One region of the Geovibrio ferrireducens genome, then DNA from elsewhere that is predicted to be linked to it. Evidence: predicted binding sites of a transcription regulator. Region 1 holds the regulator's gene; the other holds the start of a gene.
What was found. The regulator HrcA, encoded in region 1, represses chaperone genes, less so after heat shock. The targets are predictions, from matches to a motif close to TNTTAGCACTCNNNNNNNNNGAGTGCTAANA.

Region 1 (11,995 bases):
AGACCCCATAAAAGAAACAGGCGTACATACCGTTAAGGTAAACATATATATGGACATCAAATCCGAGATCAGGGTCGAGGTTCATGGCGAATGATATAAAGCGTGTCCCGCCGCACAGTCTTGATGCGGAGCAGGCGGTTATTGCCTCGCTCCTCATAGATGACAAGGCGGCGGATAAGGTTCTGCACATGCTTACAGCGGGGGATTTTTATTCCCCGATCCATCAGTATATATATTCCGTTGTCTATAAGCTCCACGAGGGCGGAAAGCCTGTGGATATAATATCTCTGGCGAATTACGCAAACGACCGGAACGAACTTCCGAGAGCGGGCGGGGTGGAATACATCTCCTCTCTTGTGGAGATAATCCCCAACTCCGCCAATGCCGAGTATTACGCAAATATAGTTAAGGACAAATCCACCCTGCGCCAGCTCATTAGTGTTGCGGTGGAGATGACTGAGGACTGCTACACCCGCACGGATGATGTTGCCGAGGTTGTGGAGGCCGCGGAAAAGAAGATTTTCTCCCTTGCCGAACAGAAGCTCAAGGCGGATGTTCTACCCATCGGCGAGCATATGCACCGCACGTTTGAGGTGCTGGAGAAACTCTATCACCGCAAGGAAGATACAACCGGAATCCCCACAGGCTTCATAGATCTGGATCAGATGACCAACGGCTTTCAGCGCTCTGACCTTATAATTATCGCAGGCCGTCCGGGTATGGGTAAAACAGCCTTCACGCTTAACGTTGCCCTCAACAGTTCAAAATCCGTCAGGGAAGGGAAGGAGAAGTTCAACGTAGCCTTCTTCTCCCTTGAGATGTCGTCTCAGCAGCTTGTTCAGCGTCTTCTCTCAGGTGAGGCGGGTGTAAACTCAAACAAGCTCCGTTCCGGTAAGTTTTCATATGATGAATGGACAAGGCTCACCGCCGCAGCGGGGGAGCTCAGCGATCTGGGGCTTTTTCTGGATGACACTCCGGCTATAACCGCAATGGAGCTCCGCGCGAAGTGCCGCAGGCTGAAAAGGGAAAATGGGCTTGATCTTGTTATTGTGGATTACCTTCAGCTTATGGGCTCCCACAAGACGGAAAGCAGGGAACAGCAGATCGCGGATATTTCCAGATCGCTCAAGGCGCTGGCAAAGGAGATGGACATTCCCATAATCGCCCTTTCTCAGCTTAACAGGGGTGTGGAAAGCAGGATAGACAAACGCCCGCTTATCTCCGACCTTCGTGAATCAGGTGCGATAGAGCAGGATGCGGATATTATTATCTTCCTTTACAGGGACGACTTCTACAATAAAGAGAAGAAGACCGGCATAACTGAAATAATCATCGCGAAACACAGAAACGGTTCCACCGGAACAGTGAGCCTTGAGTTCGTGGGAGAATACATGAAGTTCAGGGATGTTGTTCAGGGGTATGTATAAAAAATCATACATTTTTTCTGATCTGTTGTACATTGTGTACATGATTTGATCAGAAAGCCCGCTAAATCAAGGGATCCAGCCTTTGGCACAGTTATTGCTCTATTTCCTGTGTCACTGGAGGACACACAAATGTTTCAGACTACACTCAATAACAGAATTACATTTGAAGGCATAGGGCTTCACTCAGGGGAGACCATTCAGGTTGTTGTAAACCCTTCATATTCCGAGACGGGCGTTATGTTCCGCCGTGCTGATATTCAGGGCTCCTCATATACCAAAGCCAGTCCTTATACTGTGACCTCCACACAGCTTGCCACAAGCATAAACTGCGGCAAGGGGAGCATCTCCACCATTGAGCACCTTATGGGCGCTCTTTACGGTCTCGGTGTGGACAATGCCCTTGTTGATGTTTACGGAACAGAAGTGCCCATACTTGACGGAAGCGCATACCCCTTTGTCGGCATGATAAGGGAAGCGGGTGTCAAGGAACTTAACATAAAAAGGAAATACCTTAAGTTTAAGAAGAAAATCATCATCGAAAAAGGCGATAAATGGATAGAGCTTATCCCCTCGCGCTTCTTCAAGGTGACTTTCGGCATCTCATTTGATGATAACTTCGTGCAGGAGCAGAAGGCATACTTCAACTTCTCCGACGGCGGCTTCATTGAAGATGTTTCAAAAGCCAGAACCTTCGGCTTCAAAAAAGATGTTGACGCTCTCCATGCCATGGGGCTTGCAAAAGGCGGCAGCCTCGAAAACGCGGTTGTTGTGGACGGCAGCGGTGTTCTGAACCCTGAAGGACTCAGATACACAGATGAGTTCGTGCGCCACAAAATCCTCGACCTTCTGGGAGACATCTCCCTGATAGGCTACAGGTTCTACGGCCACGTAAGGGCTTACAAATCAGGCCACATGCTCAACAACATTTTCGCAAGAACATTACTTGAATCTACGAACTGCTATTCCATTATAGAACAGCCGGAAACTCCGGCCTTCGGTTCACTGCTTGAACTGAAACCTCAGGGGATTTAAGAGATCGTACCCGAAAGCAGCTTATAACCGGCTGCTTTCGGGGAGAGTCTCGCACTTTACCGCGCAAATCCGTACATCCTGTCGGATTTGCGCACACGCTCGCGGCTTGCGAAGCAAGCCTTCGCTACACACGGTGCGCTCCCATCCTTGGGAGCGTTTTTGTTTGTTGATAAAGTTCTTTTAAAAACAAAAAAGCATATATTTGCATAAATCCTTCCCAGCCCTCCTTTGTAAAAGGAGGGTGTTTTGCTATTAACTGCAATAACTTCCCCCTTTGGCAAAGGGGGACCAGAGGGGGAAGTTACAGATATGAACAAGCGTGTTACTATGTTTGCCATCTGTTCGGTGCTCCCGTCTGTCTTGACAATCCAAAATTTGCCGTCCCTGGGGGCATTTGTGCTTTCAGCGTCACTGCGAGGAGCGTAAGCGACGCGGCAGTCCCATTCATTTCATCTGCCGGAGTCATAACCGCATCAGGCTGATATTCCTTTCCTGCATAATCACAAAACGCCATTTTCATCACAGCTTAAATCCTTTATGCGTATAGCTTAAAAAACCACTTGACAGTGCGGAGCTCAACTCTTATTCTTTATTTAGCACTCTTTAAGGTTGAGTGCTAACAATACTGACAGGATATTGATAAAACAGGTAAAGCTTGAAATGCTGAACGAAAGGGAAGAGTCGGTACTCAGAATTATCGTTGAGGAATACATAAAGACCAGCGAGCCCGTCGGTTCCCGCTATATTTCCAAAAGCGGGCCGCTGCAGCTGAGTGCCGCATCCATACGCAACATAATGAGCGACCTTGAAGAGAAGGGGTATCTCACCCAGCCGCATACTTCCGCCGGGCGAATCCCCTCCGACAACGGTTATCGCTATTACATAGACAAGCTGGTGGTTTTCGGCTCACCGGACAATGACATAATCTCCTCACTTCAGGAAGGCTGCCAAACCACCAGCGTTAACAGCTTCTTACAGCATTTCAGCCGCAAAATGGGCACACTGACCAACGCGGTGGGCTTCGTTGTTGCGCCCAAGCTGAACACAATGCATCTGAAACACATAGAATTTTTACAGTTTAACGCATACACGGTTCTGGCGGTGATTGTCACCAAATCCGGCATTGTGCATAACCTCATGCTGGAAATGGAAAAGCCGGTGGAGAAAAACGACCTCACAAGGGTGAGCAACTACCTGAACCAGCACTTCGGCGATAAATCGCTGGGCGAGATAAAGACACACATTCTCAGCGAGATGCAGGACAGAAAGGAGCACCTCGACAAGCTTTTTGAAAGGGCGTACACCCTCGGCGAGAGGGTTTTTTCCGTTGAGAACTTCGGGCATGAGATATATCTGGAAGGGACTTCAAACGTTCTGGACATGCCGGAGTTCAGGGATGTCCAGAAAATAAAAGAGATATACAGAATGTTTGAGGAAAAGCACTTCATCAGCGAAATACTGGACAAGTGCATGACTGAGAGCGGAGTGCAGATCTTCGTGGGCTCAGAAATAGGCAAGGAGGAGATAAACGAACTCGGACTTGTCTCCAAAACCTATTCCAGAGGCGGCAAAGTGGTGGGCAGCCTCGGCATAATCGGCCCGAAAAGAATGAGCTATCCGAAGGTTGTCTCCATTGTGGACTGCACATCCGAGATAATAACCAAAATGCTCAACAGGCTCTCTGAATAAGTAATAAACGACAATGAGGATATAGATGAATTCGGACGAGAAAAAAACTTTGGATGAACAGGCGGCGGAAAACTGTGCTGCGGAGGAACCTGCGGCGGAGAAGAGCGAGCTTGAGCTTCTGAAGGAAGAGAACGAAACTCTCAGAAAACAGGCAGAGGAAGCGAAAGGGGATGCCCTCAGAGCAATTGCGGATGCCGATAACTTCCGCAAGCGCATGGCGAAAGAGGCGGAGGACAGAATAAAATTCGCGGGCACGAAAATACTGGAAAGCCTGCTCCCCGTGCTGGACAACCTCGAAATGGCTCTTATGCACGCTGAGGGGGACAACCCTCTGAAACAGGGTGTGGAACTCACTTTGAAACAGATGCTTGAGACTCTGAGCAAAAACGGGCTTGAAAAGATAGCGCTGGAAACCGGAGCAGAGTTTGATCCCGCATTCCACGAGGCGCTCATGCTGGATAATACGGATGAATACGGAAACAACTGCGTTACCATGATTCTCCAGAATGGCTACACCCTCAACGGCAGAGTGATACGCCCCGTTAAGGTAAAGGTAAATAAGAAGTAGACCATTTTGCACACCAACCGGAATCTGACAGGATGTCCGGATTCCGGTGATAAGGACGCATTAAAAAAGTAAAAGATATATCAGGAGGCATTTATATGAGCAAAGTAATCGGTATAGACCTCGGCACGACAAACTCGGTCGTGGCCATAATGGAAGGCGGTCAGCCGAAAGTTATCGCAAATGCGGAGGGCATGAACACAACTCCCTCTGTTGTTGCATTCACAGATTCAGACAGGCTTGTGGGTCTGCTTGCGAAAAGACAGGCGATCACAAACCCCGAAAACACGGTTTTCAGCATTAAAAGGCTTATCGGACGCAAGGTTGACGCTCCTCAGGTTGCAAAGGCGAAAACAGTTCTCCCTTACAGCATTGTCCCTTCTGACAATGGTGATGCGTGGGTTCAGGTTAAGGATAAAAAATTCGCTCCGCCCGAAATCTCCGCTATGATACTCCAGAAGCTTAAGAAAACAGCAGAGGACTACCTCGGCGAAACCGTAACGGATGCTGTTGTAACTGTTCCTGCCTACTTTAACGATGCTCAGCGTCAGGCGACAAAGGATGCGGGCAAAATTGCGGGGCTTAACGTTCTCCGTATAATAAACGAACCCACAGCGGCGGCTCTCGCTTACGGTCTGGATAAGAAACACGATGAAAAAATCGCGGTCTATGACCTCGGCGGCGGTACTTTCGATGTGTCTATCCTTGAACTCGGTGACGGCGTTTTCGAAGTTAAATCAACCAACGGTGATACATTCCTCGGCGGTGACGACTTTGACATGCGCATAGTGGAATTCCTCATCGACCAGTTCAAAAAAGAAAACGGAATCGACCTCAGAAACGATAAAATGGCGCTCCAGAGGCTTAAAGAAGCCGCTGAAAAAGCCAAGCATGAGCTTTCAAGCTCAACAGAAACGGAGATCAACCTTCCGTTCATCACCGCAGACCAGACAGGCCCCAAGCACCTTGTGGTGAAAATGAACAGAAGCAAGCTGGAATCCCTCGTTATGGATCTGGTTGATAACTCCCTTGAGCCCTGCCGCAAAGCCCTTGCGGATGCCGGTCTCAAAGCATCTGACATTGACGAGGTTATCCTTGTCGGCGGTATGACGAGAATGCCCCTTGTTCAGCAGAAGGTTAAAGCCTTCTTCGGCAAAGAGCCCCACAAAGGCATCAACCCCGATGAGGTGGTTGCTGTCGGTGCGGCTATTCAGGGTGCGGTTCTCAAAGGCGATGTGAAGGATGTTCTTCTTCTTGACGTAACACCCCTTTCACTCGGCATTGAAACCCTCGGCGGCGTGATGACAAAAATCATCCCCAGAAACACCACAATCCCCACAAGGAAAAGTCAGGTGTTCACAACGGCGGCGGATAACCAGACCTCAGTTACCATCAGCGTCTTCCAGGGTGAGCGTGAAATGGCTGCGGACAACAAATCCATCGGGCGTTTCGACCTTGTGGGTCTTCCTTCCGCTCCCAGAGGGCTCCCTCAGATCGAGGTTACATTCGACCTTGACGCAAACGGTATACTGAACGTTGCCGCTAAGGATCAGGGAACAGGCAAGGAACAGTCCATCAGGATAACACCCAGCAGCGGTCTTTCCGATGAAGAAGTTGACCGCATGGTTAAGGATGCTGAACTCAACGCTGATGCTGATAAGAAGAAAAAAGAGCTCGTGGAAATCCGCAATCAGGCTGACACTCTTATCTACAGCACAGAAAAATCCCTCGCCGACCACGGGGATAAGCTTGACGAAGCAACCAAAAACAACATAGAATCCGCCAAGGAAGAGCTTAAAGCAGTTCAGGGCGGTGAAGATGTTGAGGCCATAAAAGCCGCTGTGGAAAAACTCACCGAAGCTTCTCACAAGCTCGCGGAAGTTATCTACAACGCTGCCCAGCAGCAGAATGCACAGGGTGACGCAGGCGCACACCAGCACGCAGAAGAGCCCTCAGCATCCGCAAAAGATGAAAACGTAGTCGATGCGGACTTCGAAGAAGTAAAAGACGATAAGAAATAACATAACTTATAAGAAGGGAGCCGTAAAAGGCTCCCTTTAACTTCCTTCCTAAATAACAGCCTTTTTACGGGGATAAGTCATTGAGCAGAGATTATTATGAGATCCTTGGCGTAAATAAGAACGCCTCGGAAGCAGAAATCAAAAAAGCCTACCGCAAACTGGCGATGGATTACCATCCCGACCGCAATCCCGGCAACAAGGAAGCCGAAGAAAAATTCAGAGAACTCTCAGAAGCATACGAAGTACTGAGCGATCCGCAGAAGAGAGCGCAGTTTGACCAGTACGGCCGTGTTTTCGACAACAACGGATTCTCCGGAGGTTCCGGCGGGTTCAGCGGCGCAGGAGCGGAAACCATTTTCGAGGAGTTCTTCGGCGATGTATTCGGCGACTTTTTCGGCTCCGCAGGACGCTCACGGAAGAAAAGCCGCCCCACCAGAGGGGGGGACATCAAACTCCGCCATGAAATAGAATTTGAACAGGCCGTTTTCGGCTGTGATATAGAAGTAAGCGTACCCCGTATTGTGGAATGCACCAAATGCGGCGGAACAGGCGCGGAGGACGGCGGCATAGAGACATGCGCCACATGCCGCGGAACAGGCGTTATCCAGAACAGGCAGGGGCTTTTCGCCATAACCACCACATGCTCATCATGCGGCGGAACAGGCAAGGTCATTAAAAATGTCTGCAAGGAATGCAAAGGCGAAGGCGCAAAGCGCATCCATAAAAAACTCAGCGTAAAAGTTCCCGCAGGAATCGAAGACGGCATGACAATCAGAATCAGCGGCGAAGGCAACCACGGACGTAACGGCGGCCCGGCGGGCGACCTTTATATTGCGGTAACTGTCAGGGAGCATAAATTCTTCCGCCGTGACGGACGGGACATCTATCTGGAACTTCCCTTATCCGCCGTGGATGCAATGCTGGGTAAAACCATCGAAATTCCCACACTGGAAGGCAAAGACGAAATAAAAATCAAGCCCGGCTCCCAGCCCGGAGATGTCATAACCCTCAAAGGAAAAGGCATCGCCGATGTTCAGGGCTACGGCGTGGGGAACCAGTACATAGAACTCAAGGTTATCATCCCCACCAAACTCACTAAAAAACAGAAAGACTTGCTGGCAAAATTCGAGGCGGATTCCAACGAAGACACCTACAAAACCGACAGATCCCTGTTTGATAAAATAAAGGATTTTTTCGGGTAAAAATTTGGTTTTTTGGGAAGAGTTTGAGAAACCGTTTTTTCCCATAAAAAAAGGGTTTCTCATGAGTTTTTTATCATAAAGTAAGAGTATTATAGCTTTACGGGGAAACTTTTTATAAAAAGCTTTCCCCACACCCCTTCAAAAATTTTAAACTGCTTCGCAAAGATTCAGCAGTGAGGTATTTATATGTCCAAACTCAGTGCGGCAAGGCTCAAGGTAAAGAATGACAGTCTGGTGGATGAGTTCAACGCATCTATTCATTTCGACAAGCGTTTGTATCGTCATGACATAAAGGGTAGCATAGCTCATGCTGAGATGCTTGCTTCATGCGGTATACTCACTGCGGAAGAGGCTGGGGCGATTAAGGGCGGTCTTCTTACTGTTCTTGGAGAGATAGAGTCCGGCGGTTTTGTTTTCCGTACTGAGGATGAGGACATCCACATGGCGGTTGAAAAGCGCATGACGGAGATAGTGGGCAGTGTGGGCGGAAAGCTTCATACAGCGCGCAGCAGGAACGATCAGGTTGCTGTGGATGTGCGCATGTATCTCCGAGAGGAGATTGAGGTTATTGCGGGCTACATGGCGGAGCTTGTGAAGACGCTGACAGATAAGGCGGAGAAGCATCTGGGCGTGCTTATGCCCGGTTACACTCATTTGCAGACGGCTCAGCCTGTGCTTGTTTCCCACTGGCTTATGGCGTATGTGCAGATGTTCCGCAGGGATCACGGCAGGCTGGCGGACTGTGCGGAGAGGATGAATTTTTCCCCGCTGGGTTCAGGAGCCCTTGCCGGAACGACATTTGCGATAAACCGTGACATGACAGCGGCGAGCCTTGGGTTTACCGCACCGACAGAGAACAGCCTTGATTCGGTGAGCGACCGTGATTTTGCTCTGGAGTTTCTTTCTGCTGCGGCCATATGCCAGATGCACCTTTCAAGATTCTCAGAAGAACTGATAATTTTCTCCACATCGGAGTTTGCGTTCATAGATTTAAGTGACGACTTCTGCACGGGCAGCAGCATAATGCCTCAGAAGAAAAACCCGGATATGCCTGAGCTGATCAGGGGTAAGACCGGGCGTATGTACGGCAACCTTTTGAGCCTGCTCACCACGATGAAGGGTCTGCCCCTTGCATATAACAAAGATATGCAGGAGGATAAGGAGCCGCTTTTCGACTCGGTGGACACGCTTAAGGCTTCACTGCGCATATTCATCCCCATGATAGAGAAGATGGGCATAAATGCGGAAAAGATGACAAAGGCTGCGAAGCTGGGCTTCTCCACCGCCACTGATCTGGCTGATTACCTTGTGCGCAAGGGGATGCCTTTCAGGGAGGCGCACCATGTGGTGGGTTCCGCTGTGGCTTTTGCACTGGATAAGAGGGCTGACATAAGCGAACTGACGCTGGCGGAGCTTAAATCCTTTTCCGAAAAGATAGATGATGATATATATTCGTACATCACCCCTGAAGCGTCCGTAAGCAGCAGAAAGGCAAAGGGCGGCACTGCCGGGGAATCCGTAAAGGCGCAGATAGAAAGCGCGAGGAAGTTTCTGGATGAGGTTTTATAAGTATATCCTGACACTTATTGCTGTTCTGGCTCTGTTTACAGGCTGCGGCAAGAAGACCGACCCTGTTGTGCTCACGGAGGCTGTTCCGGCTCCGGGTGAAAATCTGCGTATTTTCAACAATGACGAGGGCGTGGTTATCCGTAATGCGGACAAGCGTTTTGCCGTTAAGGTGCAGAGGGCTGTTTTTGATCCTGCCTGCGGCTGTCTGACGGATTATGCGGATATAACTGAGATTCCGCCGTCCACGGCTTTTGTGGATGATAATGTGACTGCGGATGTGCGTTATGTTTACAGCATTGTGGCTCTGCATCCGGTTTACAATAACAGATCCCAGCCTGTGAAAAAGGCTGTTATATATGCCAAGCCGGTTAAAATAACCGATGTGCAGATAAAGGAACTCGCAGGCGACAGGTTCGCCTTCCTCCTTAAGGCGGACAGACCTTATGAGCGCTTTGAGGTGTTTATTGACGGCGGGCTTGAACTCCGCACCTCAAGGGAAAGCTTCGAGGTGAACATGGAGGGGAAGGAGAACCGCACTGTTACCATGTATCCCTTTGACAAATACGGCAACGCAGGTGAGGAGAAGATTGTCCGCCTCGCTGTGAAGCAGGTTGTGCCCAGAGCGCCCTTCGGTTTCAGAAATGTTTACGGAAACGGAACGCTTACCCTCTCGTGGGGTGAGCCTGAAGGAGCCTGGCTGTATAATGTTTATATAATGAAGGGCGGCACTTACTCTTTCCTTGCTAAGGTTGATGTGCCTTTCTTTATGTATTCTGTGGGGCAGAACACCGCAGATTGCCTTAAGTTTGCTGTTTCATCAGCAACAGACGGCAATGAATCCGACAGAACGGAGTACGAGGCTTGCTGGCCTTGATTTAATAATCCTGAATTTCCCTCCATGGAAATTCAGGATACACGCTCGCGGCAGGATAAACCTGCCTTCGCTCCGCACGGCGGAACTCCCTCCGTGGAGTTTGATGAGATTGCTTCACTTCGTTCGCAATGACAGTCAACAGTGTCACTGCGAGGAGCAAAGCGACGCGGCAGTCTCATTGCACAATCCTGAATTTTCCTTCCATGGAAATTCAGGATACACGCTCGCGGCTTGCGGAGATTAAAGGGGCAGAGCTGTTCTAACCTTACAGCGTTGTTTTTCCTGCTTGAAAAACGGACATGCGCTATATATAATTTGTGACTTTTCCCTGCTCTTTCGGTAAAAGCAGGTTGTTTTGGAAAAAGTAAAAAAAGATTTCTCATACAGGTCGGTGTTTTTATGTTTACTATTCTTATTTCTGTCAGTGCATCAGCCCTTCTTGCCGTAGGGATGTATTTCCTCACCTACAATATCTGGTGGTCGCTTACTGTGGCTGTGGTCGGAATTATTGCGGTCAACTTCTTTACGGGGAGATATTTTCTCAATAAGCTCAAGGAGCTTTTCGGTAATGTGGAAAAGGATCTCCGCGCCGGAAGATATGAGAAGGCTATCGAGCGCCTGAAAGAAGGGTACAAGTATTCCAACTGGCAGTTCTTCGTGAAAGAGCAGATCAACGCCCAGATAGGAATAATCCTTTACTCCACCAAGAGGCTTGATGAGGCTCTCTCTTATCTTGAGAAGGGCTTTGATAAAAACTGGCTCTCCATGAGCATGCTTGCCGCTTCGCAGTACAGGGCTAAGGAAACCGAAAAGGCGCTTAAAACTCTTGAAGCTGCTGTAAAAGGAGCACCGAAAGAGGGGTTTGTGTACAGCTTCTACGCATGGATGCTCAGCGGAAACGGCAACGACTCAAAAGCAATTGAAGTGCTGAACAAGGGTGTTAAGAAATGCCCTATGGATGAGAAGCTTGAGGCTAACATGGAGGCTATGAAGAACGGCAAGAAGATAAAAATGGAGAGATACGGCAACGTATGGCTTCAGCTTCAGCTTACCAAGGTTCCCGAAGGAGCCAAGCCTTACCAGCAGTTCATCGCCAACCAGCGCATTAAGAGAAGGTAATAATTGAGAGACATTCAGAACGAAAAAGATGCCCGCAATATCAGCATTGATAAGGTGGGTATCAAAGGGATAGTTTATCCCGTTATTCTTGATGATAAAAAGAAGGGGCGTCAGCACACCAACGCCTCTATAAGCATGTATGTTCAGCTTCCGCAGGACTTTAAGGGAACCCACATGTCCCGCTTTGTGGAAATTCTCAATGACCACAGAGAGAATATGGGTATATCCACTGTCTGGACAATACTGGAGGAGATGAAGCAGCGCCTCGGCTCAAGCGAATCTCACATCGAGCTTTTCTTCAAATATTTCATAGAGAAGGAGGCTCCGGTATCGGGGCTTACCTCCATGATGGACTACACCTGCGAATACAACGCCACACTCACAGATACGGAGCGGGATTTTGTTCTCTGCGTTAAGGTTCCGGTGATGACCCTCTGCCCTTGCTCCAAGGAGATAAGCGAGTTCGGGGCGCACAATCAGCGCAGCATAATAACTAT
Region 2 (11,995 bases), 220 kb from region 1:
TTCCGCTTTATCTGCTCACCGAGAGGGACGCAGGGGAGATAAGGGACACTGAGGTAAGGATAAACGTCAGCGCAGGGGACAGGGAATATGAGTTTGCAGTGCATTCCGCGCTTGTTTCCGGCGTTGAGTATCTGTTTTTTGCCAATCCGGAGCTTTTCAGCAGGGGCGGCATATACGGCTCAGGCGATTTTGACTACTCCGACAATGATCTCAGGTATGCGGCTTTTTCTCAGGCGTGCCTGTTTTACTTTGCGGGCGGCTGCTCATCACCGGATATTCTCCACTGCCATGACTGGCAGGCGGGGCTTGTGCCTCTTTACAATTCCCTGCTTTTCAGGGATATGAAATGGAAAACGGTTTTCACAGTGCACGATGTCCAGTGTCAGGGGCTTTTCCAGCGGATGGATCTTGAAGAACTCAACCTTCCGTGGGAAGTGTACGACATTGAGGGAATAGAGTTTTACGGACAGATAAGCTTCCTCAAAGCGGGGATAGTTTACTCTGACTTCATAACAACCGTAAGCCCCGCCTATGCGCGGGACATACAGACCGAAGGCTTCGCCGGGGGGATGGAAGGTGTTATGACAAAATATTCATACAAGTTGAAAGGAATCCTCAACGGAATAGATTATAATGTATGGAACCCCGGTAATGACTGCTATGTTTCATGCAGAATAGGCAACGGGAAAAACTGGAAAAAAGAATGCAAAAAGGAGCTGGCAAAGGATTTCGGCATAAATCCGGACAGACCTCTTTTTGTTATGATAGGCAGGATGAGCAACAGGAAAGGGCTGGAGCTTGTGCTGGACGCAGCGCCTGATCTTGCGCAGAAGGAGGCCGATTTTTTCATACTCGGCCACGGCGACAAGATGTATGTGCGTATTATAAAGAAGCTGGCCGGAAGTTTCGGCAATTTCTTTATACATACCAGATATGACCATGCGCTGGCGCACAGGCTTTTTGCCGCGGCGGACTTTATACTGGCTCCGTCCGTGTATGAACCTTTCGGTTCGTCCCACCTCATAGGAACACGTTACGGCGCAGTGCCCCTTGTCAACCCCGCAGGCGGGGTGGAGGACACTGTTAAATATTTTGCCGAGAACGGCTGCGCGCTGGTGATGAAGGAATACACTGTGGCGGAACTGTTAAACAAGGTTGATGAAGCTATAAAGATGTACAGCACGGGCGATTTAACGCAGAAGGTTATGGAATCCTCATGTTGCGCTGATTTTTCATGGGAGAGAGCAGCGGCACAGTACCTCGAAATTTATCTGTCACCGGACGGAGGATGAACATGAATCTCTCTGAAATGAGTAAGAAAGAGCTTTACAGGCTTGCTGTGGAGCTCAATGTGGAAAACAGGTCAAAAATGACCAGAGAAGAGCTGGCAGCGGCTCTCACTGCGGCTATGTCCGAACAGAAAGTTTATTCCAGTACGGAGCAGCATAAGGCTGAGGTGGCTCACTCCATGCCTGAGAAGGTGCGCCCTGCCGAATATCCCATACCGAACAGGTATCAGATAGACACTGCGGTTCTTCTTCCCATAAACCCCCGCAAGGAATATGTTTACTGGGAAGTTTCGGATAATACCGTAAACCGTTTCAGGACGGAGCACGGCAGCCCGGATGCGGCATTTGTACTGAAAATCTTCGGCAGCACCAGCGGGGAAGATTCGGAAGAGCTTGCCAGTGTCCGCGTGGGCAGGTACGGCAACTGGTTTTTTGACCTTTATGTGCCGGAGAGGCTGATCTGGGCTGAAATAGGGCTGATGGACAATAAGGGCAACTACTTTGCCGTGGCGCATTCACGCAAGGTACGTATGCCGTCTGATAAAATAAGCGAAATTATTGATGAGGAAACCTGGATGACAGTTGGGGAAAAAATTGAGGACATATACCGTCTTTCCGGTGTGAACGAGCTTGACTCGTCCGTTCCGGGAAGCGTTCGTATATTTCAGGAGGCGATGAGATTTCTTGAGAAATCCGTATCCTCCGGCGAAACAGCAAAAAGAGAGGGAAGATAATGTCCGGCTGCTGGATGTTGGTTCTTCACTCGCACCTTCCCTTTGTGAAGCATCCTGAATTTGATTACTTTCTGGAAGAGCACTGGCTGTACGAGGCGATAAGCGAAACATATCTGCCTCTTTTGATGAACATGAAAAAGCTTGAAGAGGAAGGAGTTCCGTTTCGTATTACCGTTTCGGTGACTCCGCCTCTGGCCGATATGCTTTCGGATACCATGCTTATGCAGAGGTTCGAGAAATATCTGGACAGGCTTATAGAGCTTGCAAACAAAGAAAAAGAGAGAACCGCACACGACCGCACACAGAACCGTGTTGCGTGGATGTATCTTGAGCGCTTTGAGCGGCTTAAGGAGTTTTACACAGGCTTTTTAGGCAGGAGCGTGCTGAACGGCTACCGTTATTTTATGAATAAAGGCAGTCTGGAGATAATCACCTGCGGGTTCACCCACGGTTTTCTGCCGCTGATGAACGGCGACAATGCGGTTCGCGCGCAGATTGAGCTTGCGGTTAAAAGCCATGAAAAGAAATTCGGCACACCGCCCAAGGGGATATGGCTGCCGGAATGCGCCTATTACGCCGGACTTGAGAAAATTCTCTCCGATTACGGCATAAGATATTTCTTCGTTGATACACACGGGGTTCTCTACTCCAAACCCAGACCGCGTTACGGCGTGTACGCTCCCGTATACACATCAAACGGAGTGGCCGCCTTCGGGCGTGACTATTATTCCTCAAAGCAGGTCTGGAGCAGCAAGGAAGGCTACCCCGGAGACACATGCTACAGGGATTTTTACCGTGACATAGGCTACGATCTGGACGCGGAATATATTGCGCCTTACATAAGCCCAGACGGAACAAGGGTTTTTACGGGCATGAAGTATCATAAAATAACCGGAAGCAGTGAGCACAAGGAGATCTACGAACCCGAAGCGGCAAAGAGCAAAACAGCGGAACACGCTGCCCACTTTGTTGCGGAGAGGGAGAAGCAGATAAAAGAACTCAACGGCGTAATGGACAGAAAGCCTCTGGTGGTTTCGCCTTACGATGCGGAGCTTTTCGGCCACTGGTGGTTTGAGGGGCCCGATTTTCTCGCAAATGTTTTCCGTGAGATAGATAAAAACCCTGAAATAACCGCCGTAACCCCTATGGAGTATCTTGCGGAGTTTCCCACCAACCAGATGGTTGAGGTGAATCCGTCCTCATGGGGTGACAAGGGCTATTATGATGTGTGGCTTAATAACGGAAACGAGTGGATTTACCGCCACCTGCATTTCATGGCGGATGCAATGGTCAGCCTTGCCAGAAAACACAGCAGCACAAAGGAAGACTTCATCAACCGTGCGCTGAACCAGATGACAAGAGAGCTTTTTCTGGCGCAAAGCAGCGACTGGGCTTTCCTTATGACCACGGAAACAGCCACTGAGTACTCAACAAGAAGAACAAAGGAACATATACATAATTTTCTCAGGCTCAGGGAACTTGTGGACAACAGGGATTTCGATTATGATTTCCTCACGAAGCTTGAAACAAAAAACAGTATATTTCCCGAAATAGATTTCAGGGTATATGCCTGAACAAAACGGAGGAAACCATGATTTCCAAGAAAATGGAAAAAGCGCTGAACGAACAGCTTAACTTTGAAATGTATTCGGCTTATGTTTACCTTGCCATGAGCGCCCACTGTGAAAGCAAGGGGCTCAAGGGCTTCGCCAACTGGTTTAATGTGCAGTATCAGGAAGAGATGATGCACGCCATGAAGTTTTATAACTTCATACTTGACCAGAGTGCGGAAGTGGAGCTTGAGGCCATAAAAAAACCTAAAAAAGATTACGATACGCTTCTTTCGATCTTCGAGGAGACTCTTGTCCATGAAAGGGAAGTTACGAAAAGGATATACAAGCTCGTTGACCTTGCCCTTGACGAAAGAGACCACGGAACAAATGCATTTCTTCAGTGGTTTGTGACCGAGCAGATTGAGGAGGAGTCATCCGTTAACCAGATTATAGATAAGCTTAAACTTGTTCAGGGCAACGGCAACGGCATATTCCTTCTGGATGCCGAGCTTGCCACGAGGGTTTTCACTCCTCCTGCCGCTGCAACAGCTTAATAAATTTAGAGCCTCCCTCCGGGGAGGGGGCAGACTGATGACAAAGACATTAGCCGGCTCTGTTCATATAAAATCCCCCTCCTGTCCCCCTTTGCAAAGGGGGAAGCTATTGCTGTTAAAAGCAAAACACCCTCCTTTCTTAAAGGAGGGCTGGGGAAGGATTTATGCAACTTTTTCCCTTTTAAAAGGACTTTATCAACAAATTGAGCCTCCCTTCGGGGAGGCTTTTTGTATTAAGCGTCAGTCCATCGGCAGCAGGGCGTAGCCTTTGTTCTGGTACGCCGCAAGGCTGATATAGCCGTTTTTCACTATCTCCACGCCGCTTATGATATTTGCTGAGTCTATCTTCATGTACGCCAGCGAAAGGCCGCACTGCTGAAAGCGCACTCCCATATCCCTGAGTTCGTTTATCCGCTTGTGCATTATTTTCTTGAGGCCTGTGTCCATGCTGCTGATATATTTGTCCGACTCTGTCATAAAGGCGGATGCGTCACCCCTGATGATTACTATGAATAAGGGTTTCACACCTTCGCTCTTTAAGTTTTCAATGGTTTTTCTTATGGCGACAAGGCGGAGATCCAGAAGGTTTGCCTTGCCCTGATTCAAATCAATAACTGCCCTGACCGTAGTGAGACCTGAAAGCGAGTCGGAGTGGCTTTCCTCTGCGTATGCGGCATATGCAGCAAACAGCGTAAGGAGAACCGCGACCAGAATTTTTTTCATACTTCCACCGCAGATTCTTTTTGAAGACATTATACCAGATTTTATGGATTTTTTAGCGGTTTTGTGCAGAAATTCATATATTTTACATCTATATATCTATAGGGCAGGTGCTCATCACGCCCTTCCGGAATGCCGAGGCGCGGGGCTTGGGCTATCTTTTCCGGCCTGTAGCCCGTATCCGCCATGAAGAAGCTTTCGTCAAATGTTTTTGCGTCATACTGCGGAACCTTCAATGCCAGTGAGCTGCATATAAGGGTCTGCCCGCTGCACAGTTTTCCGGTTTCCCGCTCCCGCCCGTCGCTTTTGAAGGGGTTGAGCTTTTTCATCATGCGTATCATCTCCGCATCATCCCCGTAAGGATAGCCGGATTTTATCAGCACTGCATTTCCTTCCCCGTGACAGCTCATGTTCAGCGAGTCCCCGCCGCGGGCATAGTACATATATATTGTTCCGGCGGGCATGAACAGCGCCTTGCGCTTTTCGGTGTAGCCGAGGGAGGCGTGGCTTCCCTTTTCATGCAGGTAGTAACTTTCGGTCTCGATAATCTGCGCCCTGAGCCATATGCCCTCATAGAGGCGGAATATCACCTTCCCCAGAAGATCACGGGCTACTTCGCACGGCGTACGGTCAAAGAACGATTCTTCAAGCTTTTTCATAAGGATGATGATAGCGGAATAAGCGAAATAAAAAAAGCCCCGCCTTTTAAGGGCAGGGGCTTTGTGTTGTTAAGTTTACTTTATCATGCCTTTATTAGTTTTGAAATTTTCTGGTTTTTTATATATTGAAAGTAGCCACTTATTGTCTGCTTTTAAATAGCTTTCTGTTTTAGGTGTTTCCATATCAGCAATCATGGCAATCTGTGTCAGGCAACTACGAATGTGAGTTCGAAGCTGTTCTAGAATACTAAAGTATTGCTCTCGAATATGCGGAGATCTATAATTTTCTCTATGAATAACATCCTCTTCCATTTTTGTTCTTAAATATTCTTCATAAGTGATAAATTGACGAACTCCCTCTGCTATAAGCTCTATTAATAGATATAAACCACCGTCATAGTAATCAGATAATTTAACCTGTGAATCAATTAAGACCTTACGAATTTCCTGCAATGAAGTTAAAGAATTATCAATGCAATTATCACAGCATTCTGTTGAGCTTAAGACTCTTTTGTCTGAAAGGCGTATCAATAGCTCTCTTGCTACTGATTTTTCTATATCCGTTGGTTTTAGTGTGAATGAAATAAAAGGCAAATTGATTGTTACGCCATCAATATGTTTTTTAGTCTTTGTTTGAGCTTTTTTCAACAAGTTAGTAATTTCGAATTTGAATTCCATATCTATCCTTATTTTATGACACAACAACATTATTCAATTATGTCTAATCATAAGCTTAACGTTAATTTATACGATCAGCAATTTAAAAGTTCAAAGGGTTAATTAAGCAGTAAGCCCGATTCCCAAAGGTGCTTCAATTAATTATACAAGACGTACTGCGTGGTATATGCAAAATTTGCACAGTCCATTTTTGCCCCAATTCATCTTTGTTTCATCTATTCCATAATCTCAGAATGTTTCCAGCCTAAACTGCTGCTCCATTATACCCATAAATATACACAACTTGCCGAAAAAAATATCAAATAAAAAAAGCCCGCAAACCGGTGAGGCCTGCGGGCTTTGTGAGACTTATTTAAATTTGCTGAACAGGTTGCGTGATGATTACATCATGCCGCCCATTCCTCCCATGCCGCCCATATCGGGCATGCCTGCGCCTGCATCTTTCTTCTCAGGGATCTCAGTGATGAGAGCCTCAGTAGTAAGCATAAGGCTGGCAACAGATGCGGCGTTCTGGAGTGCGCTTCTTGTAACCTTTGTGGGGTCGATAACGCCGTCAGCAACCATATCAGTGTACTGCTCTGAGTATGCGTTGAAGCCGTAGTTGTTGCTGGGGTTATTTTTAATTTCGTTAACGATGATTGAGGGCTCGAAACCTGCGTTCGCAACGATTTGTCTGAGCGGGAACTCAAGAGCTTTTCTCACGAGTTCAACGCCGATCTGCTCGTCGCCGTCAAGAGCCATTGATTCAACAGCTTTAAGGGCTTTGATAAGAGCAACGCCGCCTCCGGGGACTATGCCTTCCTCAACTGCTGCTTTTGTAGCGTTGAGAGCATCTTCCACTCTGGCTTTTTTCTCTTTCATTTCTGTTTCAGTAGCAGCGCCGACTTTGATAACGGCTACGCCGCCAACAAGTTTGGCAAGTCTTTCCTGAAGTTTTTCCCTGTCGTAGTCGCTTGTGGTGTCCTCAGACTGTTTTTTGATCTGGTTTACGCGTGCCTGAATCTCTTCTGTTTTGCCTGCGCCTTCAACTATGGTTGTGTTCTCTTTGTCCACAACGATTTTTTTGGCGCGGCCGAGGTCAGCCAGTGTAACAGTGTCAATTTTGATGCCGAGGTCTTCGCTGATAACCTGACCGCCTGTAAGAACGGCGATGTCTTTCAGCATTTCCTTTCTTCTGTCGCCGAAGCCGGGAGCCTTAACAGCGCAGCAGTTAAGAGTGCCGCGGAGTTTGTTCACCACGAGTGTGGCGAGGGCTTCGCCTTCAACATCTTCAGCGATGATGAGGAAAGGAGCGTTCTGTTTTGCAAGCTGCTCAAGAACGGGAAGAATCTCTTTCATGTTGGAGATTTTTTTCTCGTATATAAGTATGTAGGGGTTATCAAGAGAAGCTTCCATGTTTTCGGGGTTTGTCACGAAATAGGGTGACAGGTAGCCTCTGTCGAACTGCATACCTTCAACAACATCAAGAACTGTGTCTGTTGATTTGTTTTCTTCGATTGTGATAACGCCGTCTTTGCCGACTTTTTCCATAGCCTCAGCTATGATTCCGCCGATTTCTTTGTCGTTGTTGGCGGAAATAGTGCCGACCTGCTCGATCTCTTTTTTATCTGCAATGGGTTTGGAGATTTTTTTAAGTTCAGCTATAACAGCCGTAACCGCTTTATCAAGCCCTCTTTTGAGCTCCATAGGGTTAGCGCCTGCCACAACGTTTTTCATGCCTTCTCTGTAGATTGCCTGAGCAAGAACAGTGGCTGTGGTTGTACCGTCGCCCGCTATGTCAGATGTTTTGGAAGCAACTTCCTTAACCATCTGCGCGCCAAGGTTTTCAAGAGCGTCTTCAAGCTCGATTTCCTTAGCAACGGAAACACCGTCTTTAGTAACAAGGGGTGAGCCGAATTTTTTTTCTATTACAACGTTTCTTCCTTTGGGTCCGAGTGTAACTTTAACCGCGTCTGCGAGTTTGTCCACGCCGCGTCCGATGGCGCGTCTGGCCTCTTCACCGAAAACTATTTTCTTAGCCATGGTATTAATTCCCTCCGTAATTAGTTAAGGATGCCGAGGATGTCATCCTCACGCATGATAAGGTATTCTTCATCGCCGAATTTAACTTCTGTTCCTGCATATTTGCTGAACAGTACTTTGTCGCCCGCTTTAACCGTGAGCTCAACCTTGTTTCCGTTGTCAAGGTATTTGCCGGGGCCTGTAGCGATAACTTCGCCTTCCATGGGTTTTTCCTTTGCACTGTCGGGAATGATGATTCCTGAGGCAGTTTTCTCTTCGCTTTTAAAGCGTTTAACGAGAACTCTGTCCTGAAGCGGCTTAATCTGTGCCATCTTCTTCCTCCTTATATTTTTTGTTTTAATTGCCCTAATCAGGTTATTAGCACTCTGGGGTGTTGAGTGCCAACAGTGTTATTTTTATAGATCGCGGGCGAAAAAATCAAGAGAAAAATACATGAAAAAATGAATAGGGTTATGAATATGGAAAGGGTGGGATAAAGGCGGGCACAGCCGCAAAAATACCTGCGGCTGTGCTGCCTGTGATTACTTATGAAGTTCTATATAGTTCTGTAAGCCCTGAAAAATACCGTAGGCTATCTTCTTTCTGTGGGCACTGCTTTTCAGCATCTCAGCTTCCTCCCTGTTTGAGATGAAGCCCGCCTCAACCAGTATGGAGGGCATCTTCGCACCGACAAGAACATAGAACGGAGCCTGTTTGACCCCTCTGTTGTTTTTGTGGTTTGCCGTTCCGTAAACCGACTGAGTGAGTGATTCCTGTGCCTTGGCAGCGAGCAGGAGCGATTCCTCAAGCTTGGAGTTCAGCATTATATCTTTCAGGATTCCCTGAAGGTCGCTCATGGATTTTTCCGTGGCCATGTTTTCCGCCGCAGCGACTTCCAGAGCCGACTGATCTTTGGTTACGTTAAGCACAAAGGTTTCAAGCCCGCTGCTGTTTTTGTTTCTGCTGGCATTGACATGCACAGATACAAAAATATCCGCCTTAAGCCTGTTCGCTATGGCTGTTCTTTCTTCAAGCGGGATGAACACATCCGTCCTTCTGGTGAGGTGCACCTCAAGATCTGTGTTCTGCTTGAACAGTCTTTCAAGCTCAAGGGCGATGTCGAGGACTATATCCTTTTCCTTAAGCCCGTAATATGAGGCTCCGGGGTCTTTTCCGCCGTGACCGGCATCGATCACTATGCGGCGCACCTTAAGACCGAAAACACTTGCCAGAGTCGTCTTTGAGAGATCACGGTCATTGGTTATGTTTCTCTCCGCTGTTCTCAGTGTTTCCGGCTGTTTGTTGTCTATACCCTGATTGCTTACGTCTATGACTATTCTGTCCGGGTTGCTCATGGCGAAGACAGTGAAGTCCTTAACATTGTCGCTGTCCAGAACAATGCGTGTAACGCCGGGACGGTTCGGAGCCCAGCGCACAGAGCGGAGCAGGCCGTCTTTTATGTCTATCTCCTTAGGGATGGAGGCATCTATTGAGTCGGTCTGGAGGTCTATGAAGAGCCTCGGCGGCTTGTTGAACTCAGGGTTTTCCCTGAGCCAGTGCTTCATGAACTCCGTGGGTTTGTTCAGGTCTATGACCACTCTGGTGTAGTCGCTTGCGGCGAAGTGGCGTATGCTTTTCACCACCTTGTCGCTGGTTCCGCCCGCCTTAACGCCGTAGTAATTTTCACCTGCTTTCTGGTCTGATGCAGCCTGATCTGTGTAAAAGCTGTCTGTGCTTTTAACTGCGGGCTGTGAAACTGTGCCAGCTGCTGAGGCCGGGTTTGACTTGAGTTCGGGCACTGCGGGAGGAAGATTTTCCTCAGGAAGCGAAGCCAGAACAGGGGGTGCGGCAGGCGGTACAACTGTGCGGTCCTTTCTTTCCGCCGCGGCTATGAGTTCGTTTATCTGCTCCAGTTTGTTCTTTGCTGCCGGAGTGTCTTCCGATTTAGGGAACTTAATGAGCATCTTGTTCAGAGTGAATCTAGCCGAGGGGTAATCCTTGCTTGCTATGTAGATGTCGGCAAGCTGGATATACGCAAGGGATGCCAGCCTTGTGTTGTAGTTAACCGCCAGCAGGTTGAGGTTTCTGATTGTTTTCAGGAGATCATCCCTGCTGTTAAAGCGTTTGTAGCTTCTGTAGTATGTCTGCGCTGTGTAGTGCAGGGCATCATCCGCCAGCGCCCCTGAGGGCTGAACGGAATATATCTGGAAAAACCTGTCAGCCACATTCTCATAGGATTTTCGTGTGACTTTGGAAGACTTTTCTATGTAGGCGAGGTCATTCTTGGCCGAGTTGTACTTGTCAATCAGCCCCTCCGCAAACGCGGATGCGAAGGATGCAAGCAGAATTAAAATCAGTAAAAGGTTTTTCTTCTTCACGCTACAGTTTCCTTTTCAGGTATCTTCCCGTGTAGGATTCGGTGCATTCGGCGCACTTTTCGGGAGTACCCTTGAAAATTATTGTTCCTCCCCCGTCGCCGCCTTCGGGTCCGAGGTCGATAATATGGTCGGCACATTTGATAACATCAAGGTTATGCTCAATGATGATAACAGTATTTCCGCTTTCGGTCAAAGCCCTGAAAATTTTCACAAGCTTGTTTATATCATCGAAATGCAGCCCTGTTGTAGGTTCATCAAAAATATAAACTGTTTTTCCCGTGGGGCGCTTCATCAGCTCCTTTGCGAGTTTCACCCTCTGGGCTTCTCCGCCGGAAAGGGTTGTTGCAGGCTGGCCGAGCTTAATATAGCCCAGACCTACATTGACAAGAACCTCAAGCTTATTCTTTAATTTCGGCACATTTTCGAAAAACTCAAATGCCTGATTCACTGTCATATCAAGCACATCTGAGATATTTTTATCTTTATAGCGGATGTCCAGCGTGTCACGGTTGTATCTCTTCCCGCCGCAGGCATCACATTTAACGTACATATCCGGGAGGAAGTGCATCTCAATTTTGATGTACCCCTCACCCTGACAGGTTTCGCAGCGTCCGTAGCGGACGTTGAAGCTGAACCTTCCCGCCTTGTAGCCGCGTTTTTTCGCGTCCGGCGTCTGGGCGAAGAGATCGCGCATATCGGTGAAAATTCCCGTATAGGTGGATGGGTTAGAGCGGGGCGTGCGCCCGATCGGACTCTGATCTATGTCGATCACTTTGTCTATGTGCTCCGTCCCTGTGATTTCGGTGAATACCCCGCCGCGCATCCCTGTTCCGTGGAGGCGTTTCATCAGCGCGGGGTAAAGTGTGTCCATTATGAGTGTTGACTTGCCGGAGCCGCTCACCCCTGTTACGCAGACCATCAGCCCAAGGGGTATTTCAATATCCACATCCTTGAGGTTGTGCTCCTTGGCTCCTTTCAGTGCGAGGATACGCTTTTTATCGGCCTTTTTTCGTTTGGGAACCTCTATCTCTTTGACTCCGCTGAGGTAAGCCCCGGTGAGGGATGCCTCGCAGTGGCGTATCTCCTCCGGTCTGCCGCTGAAAACAATGTGGCCGCCCTTGCGCCCTGCGCCGGGGCCCATGTCTATTACATGGTCACAGGCGGCTATGGTGTCCTCGTCATGCTCAACCACGAGGACAGAGTTGCCTATGTCGCGGAGGTTTTTCAGCGTGGCGATAAGCATATCGTTGTCACGCTGGTGAAGCCCTATGGAAGGCTCATCCAGAACATAGAGAACACCTGTCAGCCCTGAGCCTATCTGGGTGGCGAGTCTTATTCTCTGCGCCTCTCCGCCGGAGAGTGTGGATGATTTCCTTGAGAGGGTTATGTATTCGAGCCCAACATCCTTAAGGAAGCTGAGGCGGCGCTT

Region 2: a site for HrcA is predicted at 8,565-8,595, ahead of groES (co-chaperone GroES). Genes of this name have one in related genera too.

What each region holds. Positions count from the first base shown of each region.
Region 1 is NZ_JAJAPB010000001.1:269,857-281,851, reverse strand. Features, by position in the region: gene rplI (50S ribosomal protein L9) at 1-94, shown strand, start outside; gene dnaB (replicative DNA helicase) at 84-1,427, shown strand; gene lpxC (UDP-3-O-acyl-N-acetylglucosamine deacetylase) at 1,557-2,459, shown strand; gene hrcA (heat-inducible transcriptional repressor HrcA) at 3,096-4,148, shown strand; gene grpE (nucleotide exchange factor GrpE) at 4,174-4,716, shown strand; gene dnaK (molecular chaperone DnaK) at 4,812-6,734, shown strand; gene dnaJ (molecular chaperone DnaJ) at 6,815-7,936, shown strand; gene argH (argininosuccinate lyase) at 8,117-9,505, shown strand; gene OSQ85_RS01245 (hypothetical protein) at 9,492-10,379, shown strand; gene OSQ85_RS01240 (tetratricopeptide repeat protein) at 10,779-11,498, shown strand; gene folE2 (GTP cyclohydrolase FolE2) at 11,502-11,995, shown strand, end outside.
Region 2 is NZ_JAJAPB010000001.1:45,416-57,410, reverse strand. Features, by position in the region: gene OSQ85_RS00275 (glycogen synthase) at 1-1,292, shown strand, start outside; gene OSQ85_RS00270 (DUF4912 domain-containing protein) at 1,295-2,023, shown strand; gene OSQ85_RS00265 (glycoside hydrolase family 57 protein) at 2,023-3,597, shown strand; gene OSQ85_RS00260 (ferritin) at 3,615-4,130, shown strand; gene OSQ85_RS00255 (DsrE family protein) at 4,371-4,853, opposite strand; gene OSQ85_RS00250 (DNA-3-methyladenine glycosylase) at 4,895-5,509, opposite strand; gene OSQ85_RS00245 (hypothetical protein) at 5,585-6,187, opposite strand; gene groL (chaperonin GroEL) at 6,569-8,209, opposite strand; gene groES (co-chaperone GroES) at 8,230-8,520, opposite strand; gene OSQ85_RS00230 (N-acetylmuramoyl-L-alanine amidase) at 8,731-10,566, opposite strand; gene uvrA (excinuclease ABC subunit UvrA) at 10,568-11,995, opposite strand, start outside.